Regions from separate parts of the Paenibacillus sp. AR247 genome, predicted to be linked through region 3. Evidence: predicted binding sites of a transcription regulator. Region 3 holds the regulator's gene; each other region holds the start of a gene.
What was found. Region 3 encodes Rex, which represses fermentation and respiration genes when NADH is low (regulators of the CRP and FNR family bind a similar motif). Its sites were predicted from a motif close to TTGTGAAATATTTCACAA; they were not measured.
Positions count from the first base shown of each region.

Region 1: CPT76_RS31730 (helical membrane plugin domain-containing protein) is a predicted target of Rex. The motif match lies at 1,733-1,750, and genes of this name have one in related genera.
Region 2: pflB (formate C-acetyltransferase) is a predicted target of Rex. The motif match lies at 3,221-3,238, and genes of this name have one in related genera.

Region 1 is NZ_PCZT01000024.1:185,657-194,925, reverse strand. It holds partial or broken gene CPT76_RS31735 (NAD(P)/FAD-dependent oxidoreductase) at 1-1,078, opposite strand, end outside; gene CPT76_RS31730 (helical membrane plugin domain-containing protein) at 1,118-1,549, opposite strand; gene CPT76_RS31725 (CcdC family protein) at 2,000-2,518, opposite strand; gene CPT76_RS31720 (TetR/AcrR family transcriptional regulator) at 2,644-3,210, opposite strand; gene CPT76_RS31715 (MBL fold metallo-hydrolase) at 3,210-3,935, opposite strand; gene CPT76_RS31710 (RNA polymerase sigma factor) at 4,514-5,110, shown strand; gene CPT76_RS31705 (DUF4179 domain-containing protein) at 5,067-6,698, shown strand; gene CPT76_RS31700 (putative RNA methyltransferase) at 6,800-7,768, opposite strand; partial or broken gene CPT76_RS42525 (RrF2 family transcriptional regulator) at 8,219-8,655, shown strand; gene CPT76_RS31690 (N-acyl homoserine lactonase family protein) at 8,823-9,269, shown strand, end outside.
Region 2 is NZ_PCZT01000009.1:2,055,217-2,065,766, reverse strand. It holds gene adhE (bifunctional acetaldehyde-CoA/alcohol dehydrogenase) at 1-2,429, shown strand, start outside; gene mobA (molybdenum cofactor guanylyltransferase) at 2,567-3,157, shown strand; gene pflB (formate C-acetyltransferase) at 3,268-5,538, shown strand; partial or broken gene pflA (pyruvate formate-lyase-activating protein) at 5,614-6,349, shown strand; gene CPT76_RS18140 (Crp/Fnr family transcriptional regulator) at 6,645-7,373, shown strand; gene CPT76_RS18135 (hypothetical protein) at 7,736-8,182, shown strand; partial or broken gene CPT76_RS18130 (response regulator transcription factor) at 8,217-8,868, shown strand; gene CPT76_RS18125 (sensor histidine kinase) at 8,861-9,982, shown strand; gene ndk (nucleoside-diphosphate kinase) at 10,045-10,449, shown strand.
Region 3 is NZ_PCZT01000006.1:3,487-14,036, reverse strand. It holds gene CPT76_RS04945 (AAA family ATPase) at 1-613, opposite strand, end outside; gene CPT76_RS04940 (hypothetical protein) at 613-1,137, opposite strand; gene CPT76_RS04930 (cell wall elongation regulator TseB-like domain-containing protein) at 1,603-2,121, opposite strand; gene CPT76_RS04925 (amidohydrolase family protein) at 2,163-2,627, opposite strand; gene CPT76_RS04920 (redox-sensing transcriptional repressor Rex) at 2,524-3,219, opposite strand; gene dinG (ATP-dependent DNA helicase DinG) at 3,335-6,196, opposite strand; gene CPT76_RS04910 (tetratricopeptide repeat protein) at 6,350-6,979, opposite strand; gene panD (aspartate 1-decarboxylase) at 7,114-7,497, opposite strand; gene panC (pantoate--beta-alanine ligase) at 7,501-8,388, opposite strand; gene panB (3-methyl-2-oxobutanoate hydroxymethyltransferase) at 8,385-9,257, opposite strand; gene CPT76_RS04890 (biotin--[acetyl-CoA-carboxylase] ligase) at 9,531-10,505, opposite strand; gene CPT76_RS04885 (CCA tRNA nucleotidyltransferase) at 10,492-10,550, opposite strand, start outside.

The DNA of each region.
Region 1 (9,269 bases), on a different contig from region 3:
TTTCGCCAATGGTAGCAACGGCATCTTTACGGCCAAGGCTTGCAAGCGTACCGGAGTTCACCGGAGCAAATGTTTCGAACGCATGGTTTTCGAGCAGGGCATACAGGTTGTAGCCGATCAGCTCGCCCATTTGCCAAGCGATTTGCGCGGTTGGCGGTTGTGGACGTCCGCTTGGATCAAATACAACGGCGCTGTCCCCAGCTACAAACACGTCCGGATGGGAAGTGGATTGCAGGAATTCGTTGACGGTAGCGCGTCCGCGGTTTACTTCGAGGCCGGATTCGCCTACGAGCGGGTTGCCTTGCACGCCGCCGGTCCATACGAAGGTGTTGGTTACGATCTTTTGACCGTCTTTCAGGTCAACCACGTTGCCTTCCACGTTTGTTACAGGCAATCCTGTCAGGAAGGTTACGCCGCGTTTTTCCAGACTGCTTTGCGCGCGCTCGATGAGCGGATCAGGCAGTACAGGCAGGATTTTAGGGCCGGCTTCAACCAGAAGCAGCTTCACTTCGGCTGGATTTACGCCGTATTTTTTAGCCAGACCAGGCATGATATCAGCGATTTCGCCGACAAGCTCAACGCCGGTCAAGCCGCCGCCGCCGATGAGGATCGTTGCGTCAGCTTCGTTTTTAGTTTTGGAGTATTCGCGGATGCGGTCTTCGATGTGCTTATGAATGTTCAGCGCGTCTTCAGCAGACTTCAGCACGAAGCTGTACTGCTCGAGCCCTGGAATGCCGAAGTAAGCCGTTTTACTTCCGAGTGCGACAACCAAAGCGTCGTAAGACAGGCTGGAACCGTCGGAAAGTTTGATTTCTTTGCTGTCTACGGAGAAAGAGTTGACCGTTGCGATCTTCAGGTCGACTTCTTTGCCCTTGAACAGTTTTTCGAGCGGCATAGCGATGGCTTTCTCAGCAATGCTGCCTGCAGCCAGACGGTGCAGCTCGGTAATGATTTGGTGCGTAGGGTATTGGTTCACGACCGTAACCCGTGCTTGATCTTTGTTCATATATTTGCGTACGGTCAGAGCGGCAAGCAAGCCGCCGTAACCGGCACCCAAAATGACAATATGTTTTGACATGGTTTTTCCTCCGTCCTTACTGGTTAGATGTATAAAAGATTATTGTTGTTTTGCTTTTTCCGCAGAGATTTGAAGGTAAGCGTTCAGGAACCGGAAGATTTTTTGAGCTTGCGGATCCTTCAGCATTTTAAGCAGACCAAAAAGACCGATCACTTCGTTGCTGTCTTCAGCGCGGTCTTTCGCTTCGATGACAGTAGCGGCGATGTTCTTCACCGAATGCTTCACAGGCTCCACAATTTCGGTGATCGCGCCGACGGTGTCGCTCTTCAGCACTTTGTCGGTAGCAACGGTTTGAGCGAAGTCATAAGACTTTGTCAATAGATTCACAAGCTCAGTCAGCTTTGGAAGCTGGTCGACCAGAATCGTAAGGGATTCCTGCACCTCAGGTTTGAGCAGCTGGTCCAGCACGTCGTTTTGTTCCTTGCCGACAGACACGTTTTGTGTCTCTTGTTCAGAAATTGCTTCTGACATGTCCATTTCTCCTTTGCGTAAGCAGTTGTGCTTAAGTATTTTTATAATGAAAAGGAGCTCATAGACTCCCTTCGAAGGAGTATCTACAAGCCACAAGACCTTTTCCGTCCGAAAAGGCCTAGTCACTATCGTCCTCCTAATGTTAACATAAATGATCGTAAAAAGGACCACTTTACGAAAGAAATGTGAAAAAATATACATGGTATCGCCGCCATCGATTGGAAAAGAGCTTGCAGGCCGGGCGTCCAGCGCAGCGGACCCGCTTATTTCATTCGTTTTAAGCATTTTCCAAACGGCCCGGTGCTATGCATTGGCGGGTTTATTTTTTGAGGAATGTCTTCTGATATCAAAAAAGCCAATCTCCTTATCTTAAGGAAATTGGCTTATCGTTTGCCCCGGGCAGGAAACCCTGCGTGGAAGACGTTAGTTGGCTTAGTATCGATCATGGGATCATTCCGCCGGATTTAAGGGATCGGATACCGAATCTACGGCAGCGGGCGCATACTTCCGGTACTGTCTCAGCATGAAAATCCGCCAGCGGAGGATCATGCCAAAGGCCAGAATGAAGAACAGGGCGCCGGTCTGCGGAATCGATACATATTCCTCAATCACCTGGTGCAGCAGCATGCGGACGGCCAGCAGGGCGAAGAGGATAATGATAAAGCTCTTGGAGCGCTGCGCAAAGACCTGTCCTCCGTTTACTTCAAATTTGGTGCTGCGTATCAGCGGATAGGAGAACAGGAACCAGCCGACTAAAAAGGCGATGAGCGCCCACCACAGCGGGATTCTCACGGCCGGGGCGACGAACATCAGGAAACCGGTCGCCATGCCCATCGGCGGAATTAGTATTTTCTTTATCGTAACGGGTCTGTGGCTCGCCTTGAGACGGATGAATATGGTCATCAGGGCCAAAACCAACGTCCCCACGGTTGTTCCAATTTGCAAATACAAGGGACTGATATGAGGCACGTTCAAGGACTCCCCTCTTGTCAATATAATTAATCACATCTAATAGTATATCACACAAATAGAGAAGTAAACTTGAACGTCATATGACATCTTTACCAAGCCTTGAGGGCAAGCCTGCCGGGCGGTTATGCGCCGGATTCCAGTCCTTTCAGAAAGGCTCTCATGACAAAATGCAGGCTCTCGTCAAAATCCAGCTTCATCTGAAAGCCATTGTTCTGTTCCAGGGAGGCGAAGCCGTGCAGGAGGCTCCGCAGACCGCGGATCGTATGCAATGTGTTCTGTTCCCCGAGACCGTAGGGTTCGAGAACCCGGATAAAGATGCTCAACAGCTGCTCACCCAGCTTTGCGGTTTCCGGGGAATCCGACGCTTCGATTTTGTAAAAGGCTTCATAGAGGCCGGGGCGCTGACGGGCAAATGCCAAGTAGCTTGTGCTCAAGCTCAGGATCGCTTCCTCGCCCGATTTGCCGATGACCGCGTCGCGCATCAAATCGACGAGATGCTGCATGCAGTAAGCGGCAAGCGCGCTGCGCAGGTCCGGCAGTCCGTTCACGTGGTTATACAGGGAAGGGGAGCGGACGCCGAGCTTCTGGGCCAAAGCGGACAGCGTCAGGTTATCCAATCCGGCTTCATCGGCCAGTTCGGCCGCGGCAATCAGCAGGGTTTCGCGGTCAAGCCCCATGCGGCGCACCATTAGACCGCCCCCTTCTTCAAGGCCTCCTCGGCCCGGGAAATGGCGACAGCCATCTTATCGGTCGGCTGCGGAATCATTTTGCCGTGGCCGACCGCCAGCCAGGTCGGATTCAGACCGGCCAGCCGTTTGGCGCTGGCGATGGAAGTGGCCTTGCTCCAGGTGGCCATCGCCGGGAAAGGGAACAGCGGCTGCATATGGCCGGATACGGCCAGCGCCGCGCGGGTCTGGAAGGCGTCGCCCGCGATGAGTACGCCGCTGCGCGTGTCGTAGAACGCCATATGTCCCGGCGTGTGTCCGGGGGAGGCGACGGCCAGCAGCGACCCGATGCGGTCTCCGTCTTCCAGCAGCACGTCAGGCTTCGTGGTGACCTTGCCCGGGGCAGGGATGTCTCCGCGGATCGGCTCCTGCGGCTCGCCGGGCTCGAGCTCCTTGCTGCCTGCAAGGAGGCGGCTGTCGCGGCGGGAAATATAAGTCGTCACTTGAGGAAGAGCCGCCTTCAGCAGGTCGAATGCCCCGATATGGTCGCCATGTGCATGAGTAAGAACGATTCTTACGATCGGTTTGCCTAGGCGGGCGGCGGCTTGCTGGATGCCTTTTATGCTAAAAGGCATGCCGGCATCGATTAGGGTCAACCCGTCTTCTTCTTCAATCAGATACACATTAACGGGGAACAAGCGGGGCATAAAAGCAACCTGGGTTACTTGCTGAACGGTCGTCATTTTCATGGATAACTCCTCCTCAAGACTAATCATATTAGTATAATAACTAATGATATTAGTTTTGGCAATACCCCATTTAAAAATAATTGGCGGAGATGTGTAAAAAAATTGGTAAATATGTGATGGAAAACATGTAATGAGAAACATGTGAAATCTAGGACATGAGGATACGAGGACATGAAGGTAAGACGAGACATGAGGTATAAGAGATATATGATATACAGTACGCATGAGATAAAATGAAATTAAAGGATAAAAAAGCGTTTTCAATCAGGAAGATTTATACTATAATACCTATTGTAAACCCTTTCATATGTCTAATCTGATTTGGAGCTCCTTCGCTGAAGGGCTCATTTTTTTGTGATTTTGGGGATTTTGACTCCGAAAATCCCTCTCGAGTCCGCCGCTGTGATGTTCAGTGTGGCGGACTTTTTTGCGCCTGATCGGGTAGTCGGGGAGAGTTGGGACAATCCGCTTTGGCATCTGTTCGACCGATTAACAGATGTTTTTTCCAGAAAGTGAGAGCATTCGTCCTCATATGCCGTCTATAGATTCAGATGGCTATTAAAGCAGGGAGGATCGTCATGATAGACCCGAAACGGGAAAGCATGCTGATCGAGCAGGTGTTGGCGGGGCGCAAGGAAGTCTTTGCCGAGCTGGTCGATGCGCATAAAAACAAAATCTACGGTCTGCTCCGGAGTATGGGGGCGGGTCATCAGGATGCCCAGGATTATACGCAGGAGGCTTTTGTCAAAGCGTACCGCAAGCTGGCCAGCTACCGCCTGGAATCGAGCTTTGCGTCTTGGCTGTATACGATCGCGGTGAATGTGCTGCGGGATGCGGGAAGGCGGAAGTCGTTTCCGCAGGCCCCGGAGGAAGAAGCCTACCAAGCGGTACGGGATGAGAACACGCCTGAGAGGGCTCTCCTTCGGAAGGAAGCTCGGCAGGAGGCTTTGCAGTTAGTTCGGGAACTGCCTGAACAATACCGTCTGGTGTTTCTACTGCGGTACACAAATGAGCTGAGCTATGACGAAATCGGCAGTGTCACGGGTCTGACGGTGGATCAGGTTCGCAACCGGCTGCACCGGGCCAGAAAGCAGCTGCAAAAAAAGCTAAAGGGAAAGGAGGGGATCAGCCGTGAAATGCTTGAATCGTGCTCAGATGGAAGAGTTCATTCTTGAAGAAGCGTCTGCTGGGGCTGGCTTAAATATCCATGTGCAGAACTGCTCTCGCTGTCAGGCATTGATGGCAGAAGTCCGACAGGAGCAGGAGGCCTGGAGCCAGGCGCTGTACCCGGAGCAGTTGACGGATGATTTCACCCGGCAGGTGATGGCTTCCCTGGCTGATGTCCCGATTGAGCCTGCAGTTGAGGAGAACGAGCCAGACACGATTTTGTTAAGGAAAAAGGGGCGATCCCCGTTCATTCGCCGCGCCGCTCTGGCCGCAGTCTGCTTACTGATCGTCGCCGCCGCACTAACGGTTTACGCCCAGCCTTCGATAGCGGATTGGGTGAGGTCGATATTTGCGAGGGATAATACGGATATTGGGCTGTTGGATTCTCAAACACTCGGACTTGTCCAAAATCCGCATATCAAAGTAAAGGACAAAGGATATACATTAGAAATTAATGAAGTTGTTGTGGATGCGGCCCGGATTATGATGGGAGTCAAAATTACCGACCCGAATGGGAAGCCAGTGGTAAACAAGGTAGACTGGAGCCAAGTTACAGTTAAGGATACCGAGGGCAAAGAAGTGGCAAAGCTTTATTCTTTAGGGGGATCCGCCGTAATTGAAAATGTATCTTCACTTTTCCCGGACGGAGTTAAATCCGATACGCTCACCGTGGAAGGGAAGATTACCCAAATTGGGCGGAAGCTGTTTTCCCATAAGGTCGTTAAGGGGAATTGGAACTTCAAATTTTCCCTGGATATGAAAAAAGCGAATGAACTGACTAAAGTAACGCTATTGGATCAGCAGTATACTACACCAGATGGATTACACGTTAAGATGGAACGGCTGGTACGAACGCCAAGTGCTGTACGGCTGGAGCTATCTGCTTCATTAGATGGAAAGCTGGCTAAGCTGGTCCCGGAATCAGGTTTGGAGAATATGCTTCTCATGTACCATTTTGAGGATAAGAATGGAAATGACTTTTCAAGCGTCAATAACCATAGAAGTCCGCATATGGAAACGTTGATTGCGCAACAGCCTCAGTTGGATGGAGATACGCTTCACTGGTACTACACGTTTAAGTATCTTCCCTATGACCGCGAGAAGGTAAGGTTTGTTTTGGACGGGTATTCCATTCCTGTGATAAGTGACGATTCGGTGCAATTTCATCCTCTTGAATTGTCTTTGAAGCCTGTAGAGTTTAAAGGGCAAGGGGATTCATTAACGATCAGCAGCATGAAGATTGGCCAAGATCCGAATTCGCTCGAGAAAGAAACGGTTGGTTTGCTTCAGGTGAAAGGAAAATTCAGAAATATGTTTTCCCATGACGAATGGGTGATGAGAGACGAAAAATCAGGTAGGGAATTTCCCGCAAGCTTTAGGGGCTCTTATGGAGGATTGAACGAGTTTCAGGAAGTCAACGGCGACCCCGGCTTCATCGTCGAAGGCTTAACAACCCTTCCTGAAAAAGCGACCCTCATCCGCAAGGTCACCGACAAGTGGTACACCAACGTCAACTGGTCCTTCGACCTGCCGAAAGGCGAGCCCATCAAGGGACTGGAAAACGTGAATCCGGAGGATTATTGGGAGGCCCCATGACGATCTCCCAGCCCACCCCGATAACCGAATCTTTGTATAAAAAAAGCCCCTACCGGCCGCTGCTAGCCGATAGGGGCTTTGATGTCGATAAGACCGATCACTTATTCGTTCATCCCGCCGCACAACATTACATAATCAAAGGTGACACGCAGGGGGCCTTGCCCGGCAGCCTTCCGAATGGCCTCTTTCGGTACGCCCCAAGAGAGCGGGGTCATGCGCAAAAGATGCTCCAAAGCTTCCCCGGCGACGAGCATGCCGTATTCCACATGCTGAACATCCACGCTGGCAAAATTCCTGCCGAACAATTCGGCGGTACGCCCGGTAGCAGGAACGAGCCGTCGGGTGGTGCTGTCGGCAGTAGGATATGGTCGGTCGATTGTGCATCCGTCGGTAAACCCCTCGGCCGGAGACGGCCGGTTTGCAGCCTCACCTTGGAACAAGGCGCGGATTTCCTGCAAATATCGGCTCCCCGGGATGACTTTGATTACCAGGCCATCATCCTGGAGTAGGCGCTGGAACTCCTGGTAGTTCGCCGGAGACAAGATGTTCAGGATGACGTCGAACTGCCGGTCGGCAAACGGGCTGCCAGCCAGATCGGCCGCACACCAGATGGCGGGGACGCCCGACTTGGCGGCCAGGCGAATCCCTTCTTTGGCGATATCTACGCCCACGCCGAGGATGTCTGGAGCATCCGGCTTCTGCAGGGCAGACAGAATCGCCGCCAAATGGGAGCCCTCGCCGCATCCCGCATCCAAAATGCGTAATTCCCTCGATCGAGAAGGCGCCGCATCCTCAATTTTGTTGCGAATCGCATCGATCAGCGGGTCAAACAATCCGTGGCGGCTGGTTTCCCGCCGTGAAGTAAACAGGTCTTTGTTGTATTTGGACCGCACGGCGTGCGGAATCAAGTTGATGTAGCCGTCCTTGGACAGGTCAAAACAATGCCGGCTGCCGCAAATCATGCTGCCAGATCCGTCCATTTTCAATGGGCGGGAGCAGATTGGGCAGCGAAACAGGTGCTCATGCCGGGATATCAGTCCGGTGAGCACGGTTAATTTAGCGTTGTGCACCAAAAACACCCCATTCATTCGTTTTCCGTTTGAATGAAAAAGGCACAGACAAATAAACCCTCGTCAGTATTTTTAAAAAAACGGGGCTTTTGTTATCTGTACCTTACATTAACGGTAACGAATAAACTGAATGATCATGGTTTACACAACCTCTTTCACGCAGGATTTAGGGAGCCTGCAGCCTTAGATCTAAAGGACAGGATCCCGCTTTAGTATAACAAACTTTTCAAAGCCGGGAAAACGATCGCTGGATCTGTCAGGAGAGGAGGTTTAATCCAAGGGGATTTAAGTCAAACTAAGCATACTGGTCCGGAGGAAAAACAAAACAGCCCCGGCAGTCTCGTTAACGTCCTTTATTTATTTTTCAACGGAAAACGTTCCAAACCCTGGCAATCCGGTTGACACAAGCAACTGTAAACCATATAATTACAGTAATAAGGGGGAGCGAAAATGAATAGTGAGTTCAACATTGCCGTCCATTGTTTAACCCTTCTTAGCTTGAAAGAAGAACGAATGGCTAACAGTGAAGAGATTGCCAAGAGTGTCTGCACGCATCCGGCACGGATTCGGAAAGTGCTTGGACTGCTGCGCAACAGGGTATGTAACGACCAAGGAAGGTGTCGGCGGGGGCGTATTTGCTGAATCCGGGCACCGAGAAGGTCACATTGGGTGATTTGTACCGTCTGCTTGCAAGAGGATCCTTGAAGCCGAGCTGGTGTTCAGGCGGAGAGGAGCTGCCTTGTGAAGTGGCTTCCAATATCGAGGGAATTATGGATCAGATATACAGCGGTGGTGAAGCCGCGCTGGAGCGGTATCTGGATGGCATTACGCTGACGGATGTCATTAAGCAGATCGAGGAAGCGGGCAGCGCGGCAAACCCCACGTGATGAACAGAATGGAACGACATGAAGTCCGGCTTAAGCCGGGCTTTTTTGTGCTGTTCCTGGAGTGCGGCACGAACTTTCGGGTTCGTATATCACTTTAAAGTGCCTTCTTCCCGAAAATCGCTAAACATTGGATAATGCGGATAACCGATCTAGGGAGGGGAGTTATTATGAACGATTTTGTTAAGGTGGAGGTACTTCATACCGGCCGATTGAAATATGACCGCTCGCTTGCATTTAAGGAACTGGACAGCATCCCTCCGGTGAATCAGCGGGGCGAATCATTCCAGTCCGAGGTTCCGCTGTCCAGCTATTTGATTGAGCACCCCAGTGGACGGCGCGTTGTAGTCGATGCCGGATGGCATGAGGATATACGAACCCGGCCGGAGCAGCACCTGGGCAGCGATTTATGGCAGTTCATCGAATACGATTTGCCTGCCGGCAGCTCTGTCAGAGAACAGCTGCAGGCGCGCGGGCTTACCCCGAAAGATATTGACCTTGTTGTCATCAGCCATCTGGATGTCGATCATATCAGCGGCCTTGGGCTGCTGAAGGGTGCGGGGCGTTTTCTCGTCAGCCAGCCGGAATGGGAGTTTGCGGCCGTGAGCCAGGAGGCA
Region 2 (10,550 bases), on a different contig from region 3:
AGATGGCGGTCGAGGAGACCGGCCGGGGCGTCTACGAGGACAAAATCACCAAGAATATATTCGCGACGGAATACATCTATCACAGCATCAAGCATGACAAGACGGTCGGCGTTATCGAGGAAAACGCGTTTGAGAGCTACAAGAAGGTCGCCGAGCCGGTCGGCATCATCGCCGGTGTTACACCGGTGACGAACCCGACGTCCACGACCATGTTCAAGACGCTGATCGCTACGAAGACGCGCAATCCGATCATCTTTGCCTTCCACCCTTCCGCCCAAAAGTGCAGCGCTGAAGCAGCCCGCACGCTGCGTGACGCCGGAATCGCGGCCGGCGCGCCGGAGCACTGCGTGCAGTGGATTGAAACGCCGTCCCTGGAAGCGACGCAGCTGCTGATGAACCACACCGATGTGGCGCTCGTGCTGGCAACCGGAGGCTCGGCGATGGTGAAATCCGCTTACAGCACGGGCAAACCCGCGCTCGGCGTTGGACCTGGCAACGTTCCCTGCTTCATTGAGCAGTCTGCGGATTTGAAGCAAGCCGTGACCGACTTGATTCTCTCGAAGACGTTCGACAACGGCATGATCTGCGCATCCGAGCAGGCGGTCATTATCGAGGAGCCGGTGTACGACCAGGTCCGGAAGCTGATGAAGGACAGCGGCTGCTACTTCCTGAACAAGGCCGAAACCGAGGCCGTGTCCAAGCTGGTCATCAACAGCGAGAAGTGCGCGGTGAACGGGGTCATCGTCGGCCAGTCGGCGGTAAAAATCGCCGAAATGTCCGGCATTCAGGTGCCGCAGGACACCAAAATCCTCGTGGCCGAGCTGGCGGGCGTCGGTCAGGCCTACCCGCTGTCCGCAGAGAAGCTGAGCCCAGTGCTTGCCTGCTATAAGGTCAAGACGGCGGCGCAGGGCATCGAGCGCGCGGCCGAAGTGGTCCAATTCGGCGGCATGGGACACTCGTCCGTCATCCATTCGAACGATGACGCCGTCATCCAGGCGTTCGCCAACCGCCTGCAGACCGGGCGCGTGATCGTCAACTCGCCTTCGACGCATGGGGCGATCGGCGACATCTACAACACGAACCTGCCGTCGCTGACGCTCGGCTGCGGTTCGTACGGACACAACTCGACGACGTCCAACGTCACGTCGGTGAACCTGATTAACGTGAAGCGCGTGGCCTACCGGACGGTCAACATGCAGTGGTTCAAGGTTCCGCCGAAGGTCTATTTTGAGAAGGGCGCGACGCAGTACCTTGAGAAAATGCCGAACATTTCCCGTGTGCTGGTCGTCACCGACGAGATGATGGTCAAGCTGGGATACGTCGAAAAGGTGGAGTACTACCTGCGCAAACGCGTCAACCCGGTAGCGTTCGAAGTGTTTTCCGACGTGGAGCCGGATCCGTCCGTCGAGACGGTAGAGCGCGGCACGAGGCTGATGGAGAGCTTTAAGCCCGACTGCATTATCGCACTTGGCGGCGGCTCCCCGATGGATGCGGCCAAGGCGATGTGGCTCTTCTACGAATATCCGGACACCAGCTTCCATTCGCTGAAGCAGAAGTTCATGGATATCCGCAAGCGGGTCTATAAATACCCGCGCCTTGGCGAAAAAGCCCAGTTTGTTGCGATCCCGACCACTTCGGGCACCGGCTCGGAAGTGACCTCTTTTGCGGTCATCACGGACAAGAAGGAGGGGAACACGAAGTATCCGCTTGCGGACTACGAGCTGACGCCGGACGTGGCGATCATCGACCCGGAATTCGTGTACAGCCTGCCGAAAACGGCGGTGGCCGACACCGGCATGGACGTCCTTACGCATGCCATCGAGGCGTACGTTTCCGTCATGGCGAGCGATTACACCGACGGGCTTGCGCTTCATGCGATTCGGCTGGTGTTTGAAAATCTGGAAAAGTCCTTCCACACGGCGGATCCGCTGGCCAGGGAGAAGATGCATAACGCGTCGACGATTGCCGGCATGGCGTTTGCCAACGCCTTCCTCGGCATCAACCACAGCCTGGCCCACAAGTGGGGCGGCCAGTACCATACGGCCCACGGGCGGACGAATGCGATCCTGATGCCGCATGTCATCCGGTACAATGCGCAGAAACCGACGAAGTTCGCGTCCTTCCCGAAATACAACCATTTCGTGGCCGACCTGCGCTATGCGGAAATCGCCCGGATCCTCGGTCTGCCGTCCCGGAATACAGAGGAAGGCGTCAACAGCCTGATCGAGGCGGTGCGCAAGCTGAACCAGTCGCTGGGCATTCCGGAGAAATTCCAGGATCTCGGCTTTGATCCGGCAGATTTCGAGGCCAAAGTGGATTATTTGGCCGACCGTGCGTTCGAAGACCAGTGCACGACGGCCAACCCGCGGATGCCGCTGGTCAGCGAACTGGCGGACGTTTACCGGAACGCCTTCTACGGCAAATTCTAGGAGCTGCACCGCATGATCCAGCCGGCTGCCGACCGAAAGCGTCGGCAGCCTTCTGTTTCAGAATCGTGATGTGCGTTGATCGCAGTGGAAAGGAGTGATTCATATGCTGTCCGGCGTTATTTTGGCAGGCGGCAATCATGGGTTCTACGAAAGGCGCACCTACCCTATTCCGGATGATTCAAGGAGAAACGCTGCTGCAGCGGCAGATCCGTGAAATGCGGAAGTGCTGCGGCGAGATTACGATTGTGACGGACGATCCCCGGCCGCTGCTTCGCCAGGTGGACCGGGATATCCGGATCATTACGGATTATTATGTCGGAAAAGGAATGCTTGGCGGCATGCACGCGGGCCTCTCCCTGTCTAAACACCGGGCCGTGTGGATCATCGGGTGCCACATGCCGTATCCCTCGGCCGACGCCGCTGAGCTGATGGCGCTGAGGCTGGAGGACGGGCTCGACGCCGTCCTGCCGATGATCGGCGGCAGGCTCCATCCGCTTCACGGTATTTATGAACGCTCCTGCGCCGTGTATTTTGGGCAGTTTTTGGAGAGCGGCCATACGGAAGCTGAGGGTCTGGTTCGCCAGCTTCGTTATCTGACGGTTGCGGAAACGGATTTCGGATATCAAGGCATGGACGGCGGCTTCGTTCGCACACTCGAAGATGCTTGGGGAGATGCGCTGACCGAACTTTTGGCTGACGAAGGGAAAGCATCAAAATCGTTCAAATAAAAATATGCGGCAGCGAAGATGGTGAGAAAAGTGAAAAGAGTGAGAAAAATCACTGTCTTTAACCTGTGAAAAAAGTAACATGAAAGCATAGAAAACGGAGGTGCTTGATCATGGCGATGAAAGAAAGCGAAGTAAAGAACCGGGCTGGATTCGAGGAGGCATGGCGCGGTTTTGCGGGAGGCAGCTGGCAGAAGAATATTGACATCAATTCATTTATCGGGTGCAACCTCACACCGTATGAGGGCGATGAGCAGTTCCTTGCGCCGCCAACAGAGAACACGCTGGAGCTGTGGGAGCAGGTCAGCCAGCTGTTGAAGGAAGAGCGGGAGCGGGGCGGTGTTCACGACGTGGACGTGAACACGGTCTCCACCATAACCTCGCATGCACCGGGATACATCGACCAAGACAAGGAAACCATCGTCGGATTGCAGACCGACGCACCGCTTAAGCGTGCCGTTCAGCCGTTCGGCGGTATCCGGATGGTCGTCGATGCCTGCAATGCATACGGGTATCAATTGAACCCGGAGCTGGAGCGCATTTTTACCGATCTGCGCAAGACGCATAACCAAGGCGTGTTTGACGCCTATACGTCCGAGATGCGAGCAGCCCGCAAGGCCGGCATTATCACGGGCCTTCCGGATGCCTACGGACGGGGCCGGATTATCGGCGACTACCGCCGCGTGGCGCTGTACGGTGTCGACCGCCTCATCCAGGGCAAGAAGGAGGAGCTGCTCCAGCTCGAAGTCGACGAGATGAGCGAAGACGTCATCCGGCTGCGCGAAGAGCTGTCCGAACAGATCCGAAGCCTCGGCGAGCTGAAGGCGATGGCCGCATCTTACGGACATGATATCTCGAGACCCGCGATGAACGCCAAAGAGGCGGTGCAGTGGCTCTACTTCGCTTATCTGGCAGCCATTAAGGAGCAGAACGGAGCGGCGATGAGCCTCGGCCGGGTATCCAGCTTCCTGGACATTTATATCGAGCGCGACCTCGCGGAAGGCACGCTGACGGAGAGCCTGGCGCAGGAGATCGTCGACCATTTCGTCATGAAGCTGCGGATCGTCAAATTTTTGCGCACGCCGGACTACAACGAGCTGTTCAGCGGCGATCCGACATGGGTGACCGAGTCGGTCGGCGGCATGGGGCTTGACGGCAAGACGCGCGTGACGCGGAACTCCTTCCGCTTCCTGCATACCCTCTACAACCTGGGACCTGCGCCCGAGCCGAACCTGACGGTGCTGTGGTCGGCACAGCTGCCGGAGAACTTCAAGAAGTTCTGCGCCAAAGTGTCGGCCGAGACCAGTTCGATCCAGTACGAGAACGACGACCTGATGCGTCCGCACTTCGGCGACGATTACGGCATCGCCTGCTGCGTATCCGCGATGCGGATCGGCAAGCAGATGCAGTTCTTCGGAGCCCGGGCCAATCTGGCCAAGGCGCTCTTGTACGCCGTCAACGGCGGCGTCGACGAGAAGAGCGGCGCCCAGGTCGGACCGGCCATCGCGCCGATCACGTCCGAGGTGCTGGACTATGAGGAAGTGAAAGCGAAGTTCGACGTCATCCAGGATTGGCTGGCGAAGTTGTACATCAACACGCTGAACGTCATCCACTACATGCATGACAAATACTGCTACGAGCGCATCGAAATGGCCCTTCATGACCGGGATATTGTCCGGACGATGGCCTGCGGCATCGCCGGCCTGTCGGTCGTGGCCGACAGCCTGAGCGCCATTCGTTACGCGAAGGTTCGCCCGATCCGCAACGAAAAAGGGATCGCGGTCGATTTTGAAATCGAAGGCGAGTATCCGCAATACGGCAACAACGACGACCGAGTCGACCAGCTCGCCGTGGAGCTGGCAGAAGGGTTCATGAACCGGCTGCGCAAGCATAAAACATACCGCGGCGCGATTCCGACCATGTCGGTTCTGACGATTACGTCTAACGTCGTATACGGCAAGAAGACAGGCAGCACGCCGGACGGCCGCAAGGCCGGACAGCCGTTTGCACCGGGCGCGAACCCGATGCACGGACGCGACCGCAAAGGCGCGCTCGCTTCGCTGGCTTCGGTTGCCAAAATCCCTTACGAGCACAGCCTGGACGGCATTTCCAATACATTCTCGATCATTCCGAAGGCGCTCGGCAAAGAGGACGCAGCCAGACACAGCAACCTGGCGGCGCTGCTGGACGGCTATACCGCAAGCGGCGGACATCATCTGAACGTCAACGTCTTTAACCGCGAGCAGCTGCTGGATGCAATGGAGCATCCGGAGAACTATCCGCAGCTGACCATCCGGGTATCCGGGTATGCGGTCAACTTCATTAAGCTGACGCGGGAGCAGCAGCTGGATGTCATCAGCCGCACGTTCCACGGAGAGATCTGAGCGTTACCGTTACGATTCGCAAAGCAATAAAGCAATGAAATCAAAAGTTGTCATCAAGAGAGGAGCGTGGCCCGCATGAAAGGCAGAATACATTCCATGGACACCTTCGGTACGGTGGACGGACCGGGCATCCGCTTCGTCCTGTTCATGCAGGGCTGCGCGCTGCAGTGCCAATTTTGCCATAACCCCGATACATGGGATACGAAGGGAGGACGCCAAGTTACCGTCGAGGAGATTCTCCGGGAAATCGAACCCTATGTGCCTTACTATAAAAGCTCGGGTGCGGCATCACGGTGACGGGGGGCAACCGACGCTTCAGGCGCCTTTTGTGGCGCAGCTGTTCAAGGCTTGCAAGGAGCGGTTCGGCCTGCATACGGCGCTCGACAGCTCAGGTTTCTGCGAACCGTCTCATGCAGGCGAGCTGATGCAGTATACGGATCTGGTCCTGCTCGATCTGAAGCAGCTGAACAACGAGAAGCATGAGCGGCTGACCTCCCAGCCGAATGACCGGATCCTGAAATTTGCGGCATGGCTGTCCGCCATCGGGAAGCCGGTATGGATTAGACATGTTCTGATACCGGGGATCACCGATCAGGCAGGAGATCTGACGCTGCTGGGGGAATTTATCGGACACCTGCGCAATGTGGAGAAAGTCGAGCTGCTGCCCTATCACCGGATGGGCGTATACAAATGGCAGCAGTTAGGTAGAACGTACGCGCTGGAAGAGGTGCCTACGCCAACCGACCGCGAGGTGGAGCGCGCAAGAGAGCTGATCGAAGCGGCGCGGAGGGTGGCGGCGTCCCGGTCATAATAGCGAGAAGCGTGCCGGGAATAGGAAGCGGCAGCCCTTAGCCCCGGCGCTATTGCCGAATCGTTCGCCGGATTACTCTCTGCCCCTCGGTTCCTTCCGAATCCGTCCGGATATTTCCTGAGCGCTACGTCGTTCCGTTGACGGGGCTGCCCTAAGCGACTTACCGAGTTAGGGTGTGATTTTTCTCATAGGATCAGGGGGTTACCCCTATGAAAAATCAGTGCATCCCCCGATAGGTTAATCCATCCCGAAGGGTTATGATAAAGGCAAAGATGTGCGGAAGGGGAAATGAACGATGGGGCAGACCGTGACGGGAACACAGGCGAAGCATCGCCGGGAGGGCTTGGAGCCGCTGCTGTCACAAGAGAGCTTCGAGAAGCTGGAGAGCATCATGTATAAGCGCAGCGCGGAAAAGGGCAGCTGCCTGTTCTGGGAAGGCGATCCGGCCGACAAGCTGTATTTCATCATCGAGGGCCGGGTGAGAACGACGAAGACCTCGGACAGCGGGCGGGCTTTGACGCTGTATCTGCATCATGAAGGGGATCTGGTCGGACAGATGGATCCGTTTCAGGATTCGGTGCACAGCTTCAGCGCCGAGGTCATGGAGGATGCCAAGGTCGGGGTCATTCAGCGCAAAGACCTGGAGGTTCTGCTCTGGCAGCACGGCGATCTGGCCGTCGAGTTCATGAAATGGATGGGCCTGATGCATCGTTTGACGCAAACCAAATTCCGCGATCTCATGATGTTCGGCAAGACGGGAGCGCTCTGTTCGCTGTTGATTCGCCTTGGGAATTCGTATGGAACGGAGCGGGAAGAAGGCGTCTATATCGATTTGAAAATCAACAATTCCGAAATGGCCGACATGATCGGGGCCACGCGCGAAAGTGTGAACCGGATGCTGAGCGATTTGAAAAAGGAAGACGTGATCGAAACGGTGGATGGCCATATCATTATCAAGGACCTTCACTATCTGCGTGATATTTGCCGCTGCGAGAACTGTCCGAAAGAAATATGCCGTATGTAATCCGGACCGGAGTAGGGAAGACCGGGCAGCTGCTGCCTGGTCTTCCTTTTGCTGCGCAGCAGGCATTCCGTACGGAGTGAGCCCACATTACAAACCAAGCTGGCCGTTTTGCATATATAGGTGGCAGCTCCCTGAGCGGGGAATCGGGGGATCCCCTTACATCAAACAGGCGGGCTTTTTTAGAAATCAGAAAATATAAACGGACGAGGCTAAACATCCGGATCTCGCAAAAAAACTTCAACTAAACGCGGTCCGGATTCATAGAATGTACGTCGCTAGACGTTTCTATTTTCAATAGAACTATTGGGAAAATAGGAATATCGATGTTCATGAAGCGCACGACTCGATAGAGGGGGATATGCATGGAAAGGGCAGTGACAGACGACGAATTCGACCGCCGGCTGGAATGGATTCGCCTGAAAAGCGGAAGCGATTTCATCGCTTATGCGCAGCCGGCCGGCAGCTCCCGCAGGATGGGATGGGACCGCATCCTGGGGGGCAGCAATGTCCGGGTGCGGCAGATGATGATCAAGCCCGGCGTTGGTTTGGGCGGCATGGTGATGCGCCATGGCACGGTATATACGGCTCACGAAGGGGAAAACCCGTTCATGCGTGAAGAATGTCCGGTTATGCTCGCCGAAAAGCTGCTCTCCGGTATGGCATTTCCGGTAACCACTGGCCATTCCACTGCCAGCAGCGGTATTCTATTGCTAGGGAGACGGGATGGCAGGGCATATGCCAAGACGGAGACGGCGTGGATCAAGTCCGCGCTATCCGGACGAAGCGCCTGTGAACCCGGCAAGAAATGATATGATTAGATCATAAAAGCAAAAGGAGGACGCCATGATCAACATTATCATTGTGGACGACCATGCCATGGTCAGGTCCGGGCTTCGCATGCTGCTGAGCGCGGCGCCCGACATTGAGGTGGCGGCTGAAGCATCCAAGGGACGAAGGCATCCGCATGGCCCTTGAGCATCAGCCGGACGTTGTCCTGATGGACTTAAGCATGCCTCACGGGAAGGACGGGTTAACGGCGGCGACCGAGCTCAAGCAGCAGCTGCCGGACGTGGCGGTTCTCATTCTGACCATGCATGACGACGACGAATACTTGTTCCGGGCGATTCATGCCGGCGCCGCGGGATATGTGCTCAAGAGCGCGCCCCATGAAGAGCTGCTTACCGCGATCCGCACGGTCGCCGGAGGTGACGCCTATTTGTATCCGACGGCGACGAAGCGGCTGATGAACGAATATGTGGAGCAGATGCGGAGGGGCGAGAGCACCGATTTGTTCGACGGCCTCTCGGAACGCGAGAAGGAGGTCTTGTCGCTGACGGCCATGGGCTATGCCAACAAAGAAATCGCCGAGCAGCTCGTGATCAGTGTCAAGACCGTCGAGACGCATAAGAGCAATCTGATGGAGAAGCTGGGGCTGAAAACCCGGCCAGAGCTAATCAAATACGCCATGAAGAAGGGGCTGCTGCAATTTGAATAAACAACCGGAACCCGGAAGGAAGATCATCGCCGAGCATGTCGAGTCGCTTCTGTCCCAGCTCGATGAGCAGCTCCCGGAATCCCGGTTCCGCACGGACTTGCGGGAATCGCTGAAACAGCTGGCGGATGTCAAATTCGCTCTGGACGAGTCTTCGATCGTGGCGGTGACCGATCGCCGGGGGAAGATCCAATACGTCAACGATAAATTTTGCGAAATCTCGAAATACGACCGCTCCGAGCTCTTGGGCCAGGACCACCGGATCATCAATTCAGGGACGCATTCCAAAGCGTTTATGCGCGACTTGTGGAGCACCATCTCCTCCGGGCGGGTCTGGACCGGAGATATCCGGAACCGGGCCAAAGACGGGACTTATTATTGGGTGAACACGACGATTGTCCCGTTCATAGGCGAGGACGGGAAGCCTTATCAATATTTGGCCATCCGCAACGAAGTCACCCGCCTGAAAAAGGTGGAGGAAGAGCTGCAGGAAACGCTGGCCAAGGTCATGACCATTCAGGAAGAAGAGCGGCGTAAATTTTCGCGCGAGCTCCATGACGGCATCGGGCAGAGCTTATTTTCCCTGCTAATCCAGCTGGACCGGGCCATTGCCTCCCCAGAGCCTGAGAAAGAAGACCTTCGCGGGATCCGTGAGCACGTCGCGGGGGTGATCGAGGAAGTCCGGGGGCTCGCCTGGGAACTGCGGCCGTCCGTTTTGGATGACCTCGGCATCGTCCCTGCGATCCGTACTTATATCGAAAACTATGCATCCCATTATGGGATCAAGGTTGCGTTTGAATGCAATTTGCGCAAGCGTCTGGATATCCAGAAGGAAACCGTGATCTACCGGGTCATTCAGGAGGCGCTGACCAATATCGCCAAATATGCCGACGTTTCCGAAGCTGAGGTGGAGATCAGGGAGCAAGAAGAAGAGGTTGCCGTGCGCATCAGCGACCAGGGGGCCGGTTTCGAGCCGTCTCTGCCAACCCAAGGGGTGGGACGCTTCAGTATGGCGGAGCGGGCCCGGATTGCCAGCGGCCGTCTCCGGATCGACTCCGCGCCGGGAAGCGGGACGACGGTAACGTTGACGCTGCCGAAATCAACGGCGAAACTGTGAGAAAGCTCACTTCTTTTTTTCGACTTAACCCGTAAGATGGGGGCTAGAAGGAGATGACAACGATGAGCGAAAAAGCATTCGTCATGATTAAACCCGACGGCGTCCGGCGGGGGCTGGTCGGCGAAATCGTCAGCCGCTTTGAGAAGAAGGGACTCCGTCTGCTGCGCGGCGAAATCATGGAAATTTCCCAGGAAACGGCGCGCGTGCATTACGGCCATCTTCAGGACAAGCCGTTCTTTGAAGAACTGGTCGAATATATTACGTCCGGACCGGTTTTTGCCATGATCGTGGAAGGGAAGGAAGCGGTGGTTAACACGCGTTCCCTCATCGGTCCCACCAATCCGGCTGAGGCGCCTCCCGGCACGATCCGTGGCGACTTCGGGCTGGCCGTTGAAGAGAATGTCATCCACGGATCCGATTCGCCGGAGCATGCGCGCAGGGAAATCCGGTTATTTTTCGAAAAATAGCGTTTGAACGCCACAAGTGTAATATAGGTCACAGTTTCAACTCATGTTCGGATATATAATGAAACTGCAGGGGGAAGCCGAAAAGAGCACGAATGCCGGAC
Region 3 (10,550 bases):
CCATCTCGGTCAGCAGCTGGTTCAGCGTCTGATCGTATTCGCGCTGCTGCCCGCCTTCGCGCTTGCCGCCGATGACGTCGATCTCATCGATGAAAATGATCGCGCTCTGCTTGTTCTCCTTGGCTGCCCGGTTTCTCGCATCGCGGAACAGATCCCGGACACGGCCCGCGCCGACGCCGACGTACATTTCTACGAACTCACTGCCGGATGCGGCAACGAATACCGAATCCGTGTAATGTGCGGCCGCCTTGGCCATCAGCGTCTTCCCTGTTCCGGGAGGTCCCGTCAGCAGAATTCCTTTCAACGGGCGAATGCCGAGCTTCTGGATTTCATCATGACGGATCAGGAAGTCCAGTGCCTCGCGCAGCTCCTGCTTGGCATTATCCTGGCCGCCGATTTCTTCAAAAGTGAGCTTCTTCGGCCCGCCCTTTTTACGCTTGCGTTCCGAAGCAGCACCTACCGTCAGTCCGCCTCTCATGTTGGTCATAAACAGGAGTCCGCCGATCATCAGGCCGGCGATAATGAGAGGGATGACATTGACCCCTACAAAAGCTAGAAAAATGAATAATACCGGCACAAATCCGATCAAAACTTCCTTCAGCAATCTAGGCATTATTCCCACACTCCCATCTTGCCGGGATCACGGGGCAGAACAAGAAACTTGCTTGAGCTGCCGTCCGTCAGCGTAATATAGACATTTTTCGTGTCCATTTCGGCTTTCGTCTGAATTCCGGTACCCTTAGCCAGATCCTGCAGCTTGACCGGAATTTCCGTATAGCGCTTGTTTTCCATCGCTTCGGCTACAGAGAACATCGCTTTATCCCAATACTGGTTCAGCTTGTCCGATGAATGATCCACAAAATCGAACTTCAGCGCCCGGGTGCCGACGACGGATTTGCCTTCGGTGGAGATTTTATCCGCCAAATCAGCCAAATTTACATTCGGCTTCAAATCGAGTTTCAAATCCACCTGATCGCGGGTAATATTAAAATGTGCGTTATTCACGCCCTGATAATTGCTGACGATCTTTTGCAGCGGACCCTGCAGGGTCGTTTGCCGATAAAAGAACCAGCCGCCAAACAGTACGGCTACCGAAACCACAACAGTTATAATAATAGGCAATGGACGCAATTTCACTTGTTGTCCCCCTTTCGAAATGGCAAAGCAAAAAAAAAGTAAACTTTAGATGACAAAAATAAATATTTCGTTATTGGTTCAAGTCCATTGGTCGGTCACCATGCTTCTGTTCCAGTCCGATTCGATGGATGGTTTTGCGCTTGTCGCGAAACACAAGCATCTCTTCGTTGAATACGCGCATCTGACCACACTTCTATATACCATGTTTTTCAATAAAGAGCAGAAAAATCATCTTCCAAGCTGAAGCGGGCTCCTGAATTTTACTGAAAAACGCTATCCTCTAATTATAGTACAATCCGGGCTGTTCGTCATATATATCTCTTCAATACAAATAAGAGTATATCACATTGTATATACTAAATCGAAGGTAAAGTGTGAATATATTTTAAATATTATCCTTTGTAAGCCAAAGAACCCCATTTGAGGATGGGGTTCTTTCTGCATGATATGGCCGTTTAAACAAAATCATCGATTGGGCAGCGTGAACGGGCTGCCGATTTCCGCTCCGTCGCTGAACCGGTAAAATTGATAGTAATAGTGATCTTTCACTTTGTAGAACAGCTGCCATACGTATTCTCCGTTATAGACACCCGGTACGAGGCGCATATCTTTAATGCCGGGAATGGAGCTTTTGATTTTGGCCTTCATCTTCTCTTTGGACATACCGCTGCTCAAAAGCTCTTGATGCACGGTATTCTGGCCTTCCTTGGGTTTTCCCTGATCGGTGAACTGCACCCAGACCATGACCTCCTGGCCCGTCTTGTTCGTTCCTTCCACGACCCAGTAGATGCTGTTCTGGTCCCACACAGACTTTTGGGCATCGGCGACCGACACGATTCCGGCTTCCTGCTTCGCTTTGGCAATAGCGGTGTCCTTTTCGCTCCATTGATCCTGCAGCACGTAAATAAAATAACGGTAAGCGCCGAAAATGATCAGCAGCAGGGCGACAATGCCGAGAAAGATCCATTTTTTCTTGTTCTTCAACCTGAACTTCCTTTCTGAAAGGTGAGCTAATCATCCCGGTCTTATCGGGAGAGAAGACCTTCAAAAGCCGCTTGGGCTTCCCTCCGGATGCGTTCCTCGTCCAGGGTGAGACAGCTGCCGTGCTTCACGACCTGCTTTCCGTCCACCCAGACGTGCTCAACGTCCTTCGCGCTGGCCGAATAAATGACGTGTGAAATGAAGTCCGTACGCGGCAGAAAATGAGCCTGGTCCGTATTCACCGCGATAAAATCCGCCTTCATTCCAGCCTCAAGTGCACCGACTCCCTCCAGGAACAAGGATTGGGCTCCGTAGATCGTGCCCATACGCAGCGCTTCCGCCGCGGGAACCGCCGTCGGATCTCCCGAGACGCCTTTATGTATCAAAGCAGCAAGGCGCATTTCTTCAAACATGTCCAAATTGTTGTTGCTCGCCGCACTGTCGGTTCCCAGGGAAACCGTAATGCCTGCCTGCATCATGTCGGTAACGCGGGCCACACCGCTCGCCAGCTTCAGGTTGCTGCCAGGGTTGTGTGATACCGTCACGTGATGCTTCGCCAAGAATCGTCGGCGCAAAATTCAGAATCGCTTCGATCCCGGCCGCAATCAGCTGATCGGCGACGTTTTGCGCTTCGAAATCCGGGACGGTAATAATCCCGATCCGGATATTTTTGCTTTGTATCGTTTCTTTCAGCTCATCCATGGCCTGTACCGTCAAGGTGTTGATGCGCGTGCCGATTTTGGACGGATTGGCGTCAAACACGGCCACGATCTTCATATTTTCCTTCAGGTAAAAGTTATAGTTGGACAAAGCTTGACCAAGATTCCCCGCTCCGACCAGCACCGCGTTGATCTGCTGGTCCAAATTCAGAATTTGACGGATCTTCTCGATGAGATAGGACACGTCATACCCTATCCCCTTACGGCCAAAATCCCCGAAATACGCCAAATCCTTGCGGATCTGCGCCGGGTTGAGATCCAGCTTCTGCCCGAGCTCCTGGGAGGAGACCGTGGCCACCTCCCGCTTGTTCAGCTCATTTAGATATCTAAGATAAATAGGCAATCTGCGGACAACCGCCTCGGATATTTTCTCCGATTTCATGCATGTTCCCCCTATTGAACGGCTTGAATATTTATTTGGTTATATAGATTGAACTAAAGTTTTCATTGAACTTCCTGTTCAAACCGCTTTAGTTCATTCTATCTAATGGACTCATTTAAGACACACCGTCCTGATGAAGCCATTCAGAGATGCGCGGAACCATCTGGTCTGTCTGCATATGCTCCATTTTCGGTCCAGGCAGCGAGTACAGGAAGTACTTCCCGTAATACGATTCGATGACGCGCGTGTCGTATACGATGACGATGCCCCGGTCATGGGCGGTGCGGACCAGCCGCCCGAAGCCCTGCTTGAAGCGGATGACGGCCTGCGGGACCGACAGCTTCATGAACGGGTTCTTCTTCTGGCGCTGCAGCAGCTCGCTCTTCGCTTCCACCAGCGGATGGTTCGGCGGCTGGAACGGAAGCCGGACGATGGCCAGGCACGTCAGTGCTTCACCCGGGATGTCCACGCCTTCCCAGAAGCTGCTCGTTCCAAGCAGCACCGAAGCGCTGCTGTCCGTAAACCGCCGGATCAGCTTCGTGCGGCTGCCGCTGTCTACGCCCTGTCCAAGCACGGCGATGTCGCTCTGTGCAAGGGCTTCTTTCAGCGGCTCGTATACCTGGCGCAGCATGCGGTACGAGGTGAACAGTACCAGCATCCGGCCGTGGGTCGCGATCGCAGCGTCCGCGAGTGAGCGGGCCAGCGTTTCGACAAACAGGGCGTCCCCGACGCTTCCCTTCACGCTTGGAAAATCCCGCGGAATGACGAGCAGCGCCTGGTCCCTATACCGGAACGGGGACGGAAGCTGGACCGTCACAAGGCGTCCGCTGTCCTGGTCCTCCTGCAGTCCAAGGTTGTCGATCATATACTGGAACGATTTATCTACGGATAAGGTGGCGGACGTCAGGATGACGCTCTTTTTCTTATCAAAAAACAGCTCCTTGAGCTGCTTGCTGACGTCAACCGGAACAGCGTACAGCTGGAGCGATTTGCTGCGGAAATGGCCGCTCGCCTCCATCCAGTACACGACGGTTTCGTCGTTCAGCGTCATAAAGAACCGGAGATTCTCCCGCTCGGAGCTGAGGTCCTTGAGCAGCCCGCCGATATCGGTGATCAGGCTGTCGGAACCGTAATCATCCTGCTCCTCCTTGTATTCGGACAGCATCTTTTCGCCTTTGCGGACGATTTCCCCTACCGTGACAAAAATCTGGTTTTCGAGCGCCGCCAGCGTCTCCCACTCTTTCGGCTTTTTCCCCGGCTGAAGGCGCAGCGTATACTGGCCGCCGTCGCCGGGAGCAGCGTCGCTCCGTTCCGGAAGCAGACCGAAGAGCAATTCGCTCAGCTTGTCCCAGTGCTCTTTAACATCGACCAAATCCTCGCTCATCCGGTCGATAACGGCGGTCCATTCACCGGCCTGCTCATATGCCGACGATTGAAGCAGCTGGCGAAGAGCCGGCAGCTGCCCGCTCCGGGCGTCCTTATAGAGCCGTGTCAGCGTATGGACGACCGTAAAGTACTTCAAATGAAGTCCGAGATGCTTGCCGGCAACGTCTTCCAGGTGATGGGCTTCGTCGATCACGAGCCGCTCGTAGGAAGGCAGCAGCTGATGGCCTGCCTTGACGTCCGTAAACAGCTTGGAATGGTTCGTTATGACGACATCCGCGATTCCGGCTTCATGCTTGGCCCGATGGTAATAGCACTTGCGGAACCAAGGGCAGGCACGGCCCTGACAGGAGTCCGAGTCGCTGCTTACGGTCTCCCAGAAGTCTCCCGCACGGCCACCGAGGCTCAGCTCCTCGTCATCACCCGATTCGGTCTGGGCGAGCCAGACGATCATCTGGGCGGCTGTGATGGTGTCTTCCTTCGGATTGATAAAGTCTCTTCTGTTTATTTTATGTTCAAATTTTCTCAAACACAAATAGTGCTGTCTGCCCTTGAACACAGCTGCCTTGAAAGGGAAGGGCACGACCTGCGTTAAGAGTGGGATATCCCGCTCCCGGAGCTGCTCCTGCAGGTTGATCGTATGCGTGCTGACCATCACCTTCTGGTCCTGCTTCACGCTCTGATAAATCGAGGGGATCAGGTAGCCGAGCGACTTGCCCGTCCCGGTCCCGGCTTCGATCAGCAGATGCTTGTCCTGATCCAGCGCATTCATCACCTGGTCGAACATGATCGTCTGCGGCTCACGCTCCTCGTAATGAGGCATAATATCGCGCAGCCGTTTTTCGATCTCGGCCAAATATTCCTTAAACTCGACGCCTTTGAGCGGATTGTCGTCCACTTCGTCGCGCGGCGGAGCCATTTCGGTCCAGTCATCCACCTTAAGCGCCAGCTGGCGGTAAAAGGTGTGGCTGTTCAGGTCTTGAGCAGGTTCCCGCTCCTTTTCCTGGCAGAGGCCGTCGAAATACCAGCCGAGGTCGCTGTCCTCATCGGCAAACAGCTCGGCCAGCCGCTGCAGCGTAATCAACGGCAGGCCGTTCAGCTCATCCAGGCACTTCAACAGAACGTATGCCGTTGCCAAAGCGTCGCTGTCGGCCTGATGCGGCCGGTCATGCTGAAGACCGAAGTGTCCGGTCACCATGCCCAGCTGATAGGAAGTCAGCGAAGGGAAGCATATTTTGAGCAGGTCGAGCGTGTCCAAAATCCGCCCAGAGAACGGCAAATAGCCGCACCGGTCGAGTGCGTTTTGCAAAAAATTAAAATCGAATGCTACATTATGCCCCACCAGGACCACGTCGTCGAGCAGCGGCACGAGCTCCATCATCATTTCTTCCAGGGCCGGAGCTGCGGCCACATCCTCATTCGTAATGCCGGTAAGTCCCGTAATAAACGGAGGGATTTCGATACCCGGGTTGACATAAGAGCCATACACCTTTGAAATCGTCCCATCCTCTTCTATAATGGCAAGTCCAACTTGAATTATTTCGTCTGCGGACTGGTTGCCTGTCGTTTCGAAGTCAAGTACGGCAAATTTCATGATTCCTAAATCCTTTCGTCCAGTCTCCTTAACAGCATAACAGAAGATTTCACATTTGAAAATTCAAGGAAGGAAAAACTTGAACTTCCGGTTCTATAGAAAAAGACGACACCCGGCGCTTTCCGTGCAGCGGGCATCGTCTTCTCACATGCATTACATCAGCGATATTAACTGGCTTCCATACTGAAGCTGACCGCACTGTTGCTGGCAAACCTGCAGATTCATTAACGGATCCGGGAACGAGGGATCATGCGAAAGCGCCAGCGTAAAATAATCCTGGGCCTTGCCAAGCTGCCCTTGCATCGCCTCGACACAGCCAAGCGCATTCAGCACCATCGCCTTCAGCTTGGGATGCTGGGCAAGCGGCAGAATCCACTGGAAATGATGGCGGGCTTCCGCCGGCTCCTCCAGGTGCAAATACGCCATGGCCAAGTACATCCGGGCCAAAAAGCTGTCGGGGAATTCGAGAATCACCTGCGCAAATTGCTGGGCCGCCTGCCTGTACATCAGCAGCTTGAAATATCCCTGCCCCCGGATAAAGGAATCCATCTCGACCTCGGGCGTTTCATGCTGCGGAAATACAGGCGCGATCTTGGCCTGCTCCCGGAAAGCGCCCATTTTCTCTTCAAAAGACAACCATTCTTCTATGATGCCGTCGCTCATCGTTTTGAGCAAATTCCACTTTTGAATCAGCTGATGCTTTTGGGCCTCCTGCGCTGTGGGGTAATGTTTCACGATTTCGTCTAACATGTTGTTCATTTCCGCGAATACATGCTGAAACATGGCTGCATCCCACCTTAACAAAAATGAAATCAGTGCGGTCACCTGAACTCATTTTTTGTTAACCCGGGCTTTTTCATTCCCGCTCCGGGCTGCCATTCCTTGTCTTAGCTTCCCCGCACATACATGACCAGTCCTTAAATAATCGTGGCGTGAACCTCTTTGCTCATCGTGTTCATCGGCTTGTTGGATTCATTCACAAAAACTACCGTCGGCTTGTGGCTCTTGATTTCCTCATCGGACATGACGGCGTAGGATATAATAATGACGGTGTCGCCGGGCTGAACCATGCGGGCTGCCGCCCCGTTCAAACAAATCACACCGCTCCCGCGGGGACCTGGGATGACATAGGTTTCCAGACGCGCCCCGTTATTGTTATCCACCACTTGGACCTTTTCGTTCTCCAGCAGGTCGGCGGCTTCCATCAAATCTTCATCTATCGTAATGCTTCCCACATAATTCAAATTCGCTTCGGTAACGGTCGCACGGTGGATTTTGGATTTCATCATCGTTCTGTACATCGGTCAATTCGCCTCCTTGGGATTAATTAAACGGTTATCGATCAGGCGCGTCCGACCGAAACGGACGGCTAGGGCCATCAGGACGGCCTCGTCCTTACGGCTGATTTCTTCGTCATCGGGATAAGGCAGAAGCCCAGGGAAAGACACGACCTCGGCGTATTCGATATCGGCCAGTGGAGACTGGCTGATGACGCGCTGCAAGAGGTTTCGAATGTCCCCGGCGGTTACCGCCGTCCCCTCGCTCACAGCGGCCGCAGCCTCGCGCAGAGAGCGTGACAGCACCAGCGCCTGCCGGCGTGCCTCTTCGCTCAGGTACACGTTGCGCGAGCTTAGAGCTAGGCCGTCTTCCTCGCGTACGATCGGGCAGGGAACAATCTCCACGTTCATGTTGAGATCCTGTACCATCTGCTGAAGCACAGCGACCTGCTGCACGTCCTTCATTCCAAAATATCCTTTATCGGGCTGAACGATGTTGAACAGCTTGCTCACCACCGTCGTCACGCCGTCAAAATGTCCCGGACGGGAGGCGCCGCAAAGACGGGTCGTAATGTCCGATACCATGATTTTGGTCTTGGTCGGCTGCGGATACATCGTCTCCACCGACGGAAGGAAGACCAGGTCCGCCCCTTCCGCTTCGGCCAGTGCCAGATCTCTTGCTTCGTCACGCGGATAAGTTTCGTAATCCTCACCCGGACCGAACTGGATCGGGTTAACGAAAATGCTGACGACGACAATACCGTTATCTTCGCGGGCACGGCGGATTAAGCTGGCATGCCCCTCATGCAAATAACCCATCGTTGGAACCAGGCCGACCGTGGCTTCCGGTCCCAAATTTATTTGTAGCGCCCGTATACCGCTGCGCAGTTCTTCGATCGTTCTTACAGCTTTCATGCGCGTCCCACCTTCTCCTTTCCTTTGCCGTACAAGTTCTCGACGACCTGATCGTCTGCCGTAAATACATGGGTCTCATCCGGAAAAGAGCGGCTCTTCACGTCATGAACGTACTGGCTGATCCCGTCGCGAACGATCGTTCCGATGTCACCATAGGTTTTGACAAAACGCTTGTCGCGATACGGGGATGCGTACTTAAACAAATCATGGAATACGAGCACCTGGCCGTCGACATACCGCCCGGCGCCAATCCCGATGGTCGGAATCGACAGCTGCTCGGAAATAAAGCGGGCCACTTCCTCCGTTACCAGTTCAAGTACGACACCGAATGCCCCTGCTTTTTCTAGAGCCTTCGCATCTTCCAGCAATCTGGCGGCATCCGCCTCGTCTTTACCTTGAATCCGGTAACCCCCGATCTGGTTCACCGACTGCGGCGTTAAGCCGATGTGGCCGAGCACGGGAACGCCGGCTTTGACGATCGTTTCGACCGCGGTGCAGATCTCGCGTCCGCCTTCCATTTTCACGGCATGGGCATGACCTTCCTGCATCAGGCGTTTGACGTTGTCCAGCGTGCTGTCGATGCTTCCGTGGTATGTCATAAACGGCATATCAGCCACGATAAATGTATGCCCGGCGCCTCTGACAACCGATCTCGTATGGTACACCATGTCGTCGATCGTCACCGGCAGCGTGGAATCATAACCGAGCACCACGTTCCCGAGCGAATCTCCGACCAGGATCATGTCCACGCCGGCTTCCTCCGCCAAGCTCGCCGAAGGATAGTCATAGGCAGTTACCATGGAGAGCGGAATGCCATCCGCCTTCATCTTTTTCATTTTCACGATATTCAGTGGTTGTTTGTTTGCCATTGTGCTTCTTCCCCTTTCGATGAGTGTGAAAAATAGGATAAAAACAAAAAAACCTTTTAAGTGTGTCACTAAAAAGGTCCGAAAGGGCATAAAGGGTCACTTGCGATCGTCCCTTCTGTCTCGGTCCTTCCGGCTCAGAGCAGAATCCAACGTAACGGCAATATTCCATTTGCAGTTATGAGGGTGTTCTTCAAACAAAAACATGCAGAGTGCAGTTCGATCATTCGTCGATACCGCCTCTACATGTCATTATACCAAAAGTTCATTATATTTTCATCGTCTAAGTTCGACATCTCCGGAAAAAACAGGAATCTGCTCGCCCGAATCGGTACGAACCCGAAGCGCGCCGCTTGCATCGAGCCCGTCGGCCATTCCTTCGATCGGCCCGCGTGCCGTCTGAATCGACACACGCTTGCCCAGCGTTACCGACAGCGCCTCCCACAGCGAGGCGACCGGCTGAAATCCGTCTTTGCGGTACAGCTCGTACAGCATTTCAAACTCTTCCATCACCGTAGCGATGAGCGACATCCGGTCGATCGGCTCACCCGCCTCGATCTTCAGGGAAGTTCCGACCCCGGTCAGCTCTTCCGGATAATCGTCAGGGTCCAGGTTGGCGCTGATTCCGATGCCGGCAATGCAGTAGCGGACATGCTCGTCCTCCGCCGCCGACTCCAGCAAGATGCCGCAAATTTTCCGCCCGTCGACCAGCAGGTCGTTCGGCCATTTCAAGCCGGCCATGACGCCGGTCACCTTGCGGACCGCCCGGCACACCGCCACTCCGGTCAAAAGGGTAAGCTGCGGTGTGTAATGGAGCGGCTGCTCGGGCCGAAGGACCAGGCTCATCCAGATGCCTTTTCCATAGGGCGAAAACCATTTGCGGCCCATCCTCCCCTTGCCGCCGGTCTGTTCTTCGGCAATGACCAGGGTGCCTTCAGGCGCCCCCTCCTCAGCCAGCGCTTTCGCTTCTTCCTGCGTTGATACCGTCGTCCCCAATATTTTCAGCTGCGATCCCATCACTGTAGACTGTATCCGCTGCGCCAGCTCCTGCCGATCCAGCAGGTCCGGCTTGCTGACAATCCGGTAGCCTTTATGAGGAACCGCTTCAAATTCGTACCCTGCCTCACGGAGCTTGTTGATCTGTTTCCAGACCGCGGTTCTGCTGACCGACAGCCGCCGGCTGATCTCCTCGCCCGAAACAAATTCTTCCGCATCCAGCAGTATATCCAAAAGGGTCTCAGCCTTTTTCATCGGTAACCATCACCCGTCTCACTTCTTCTGTCAAATCCAATTTCG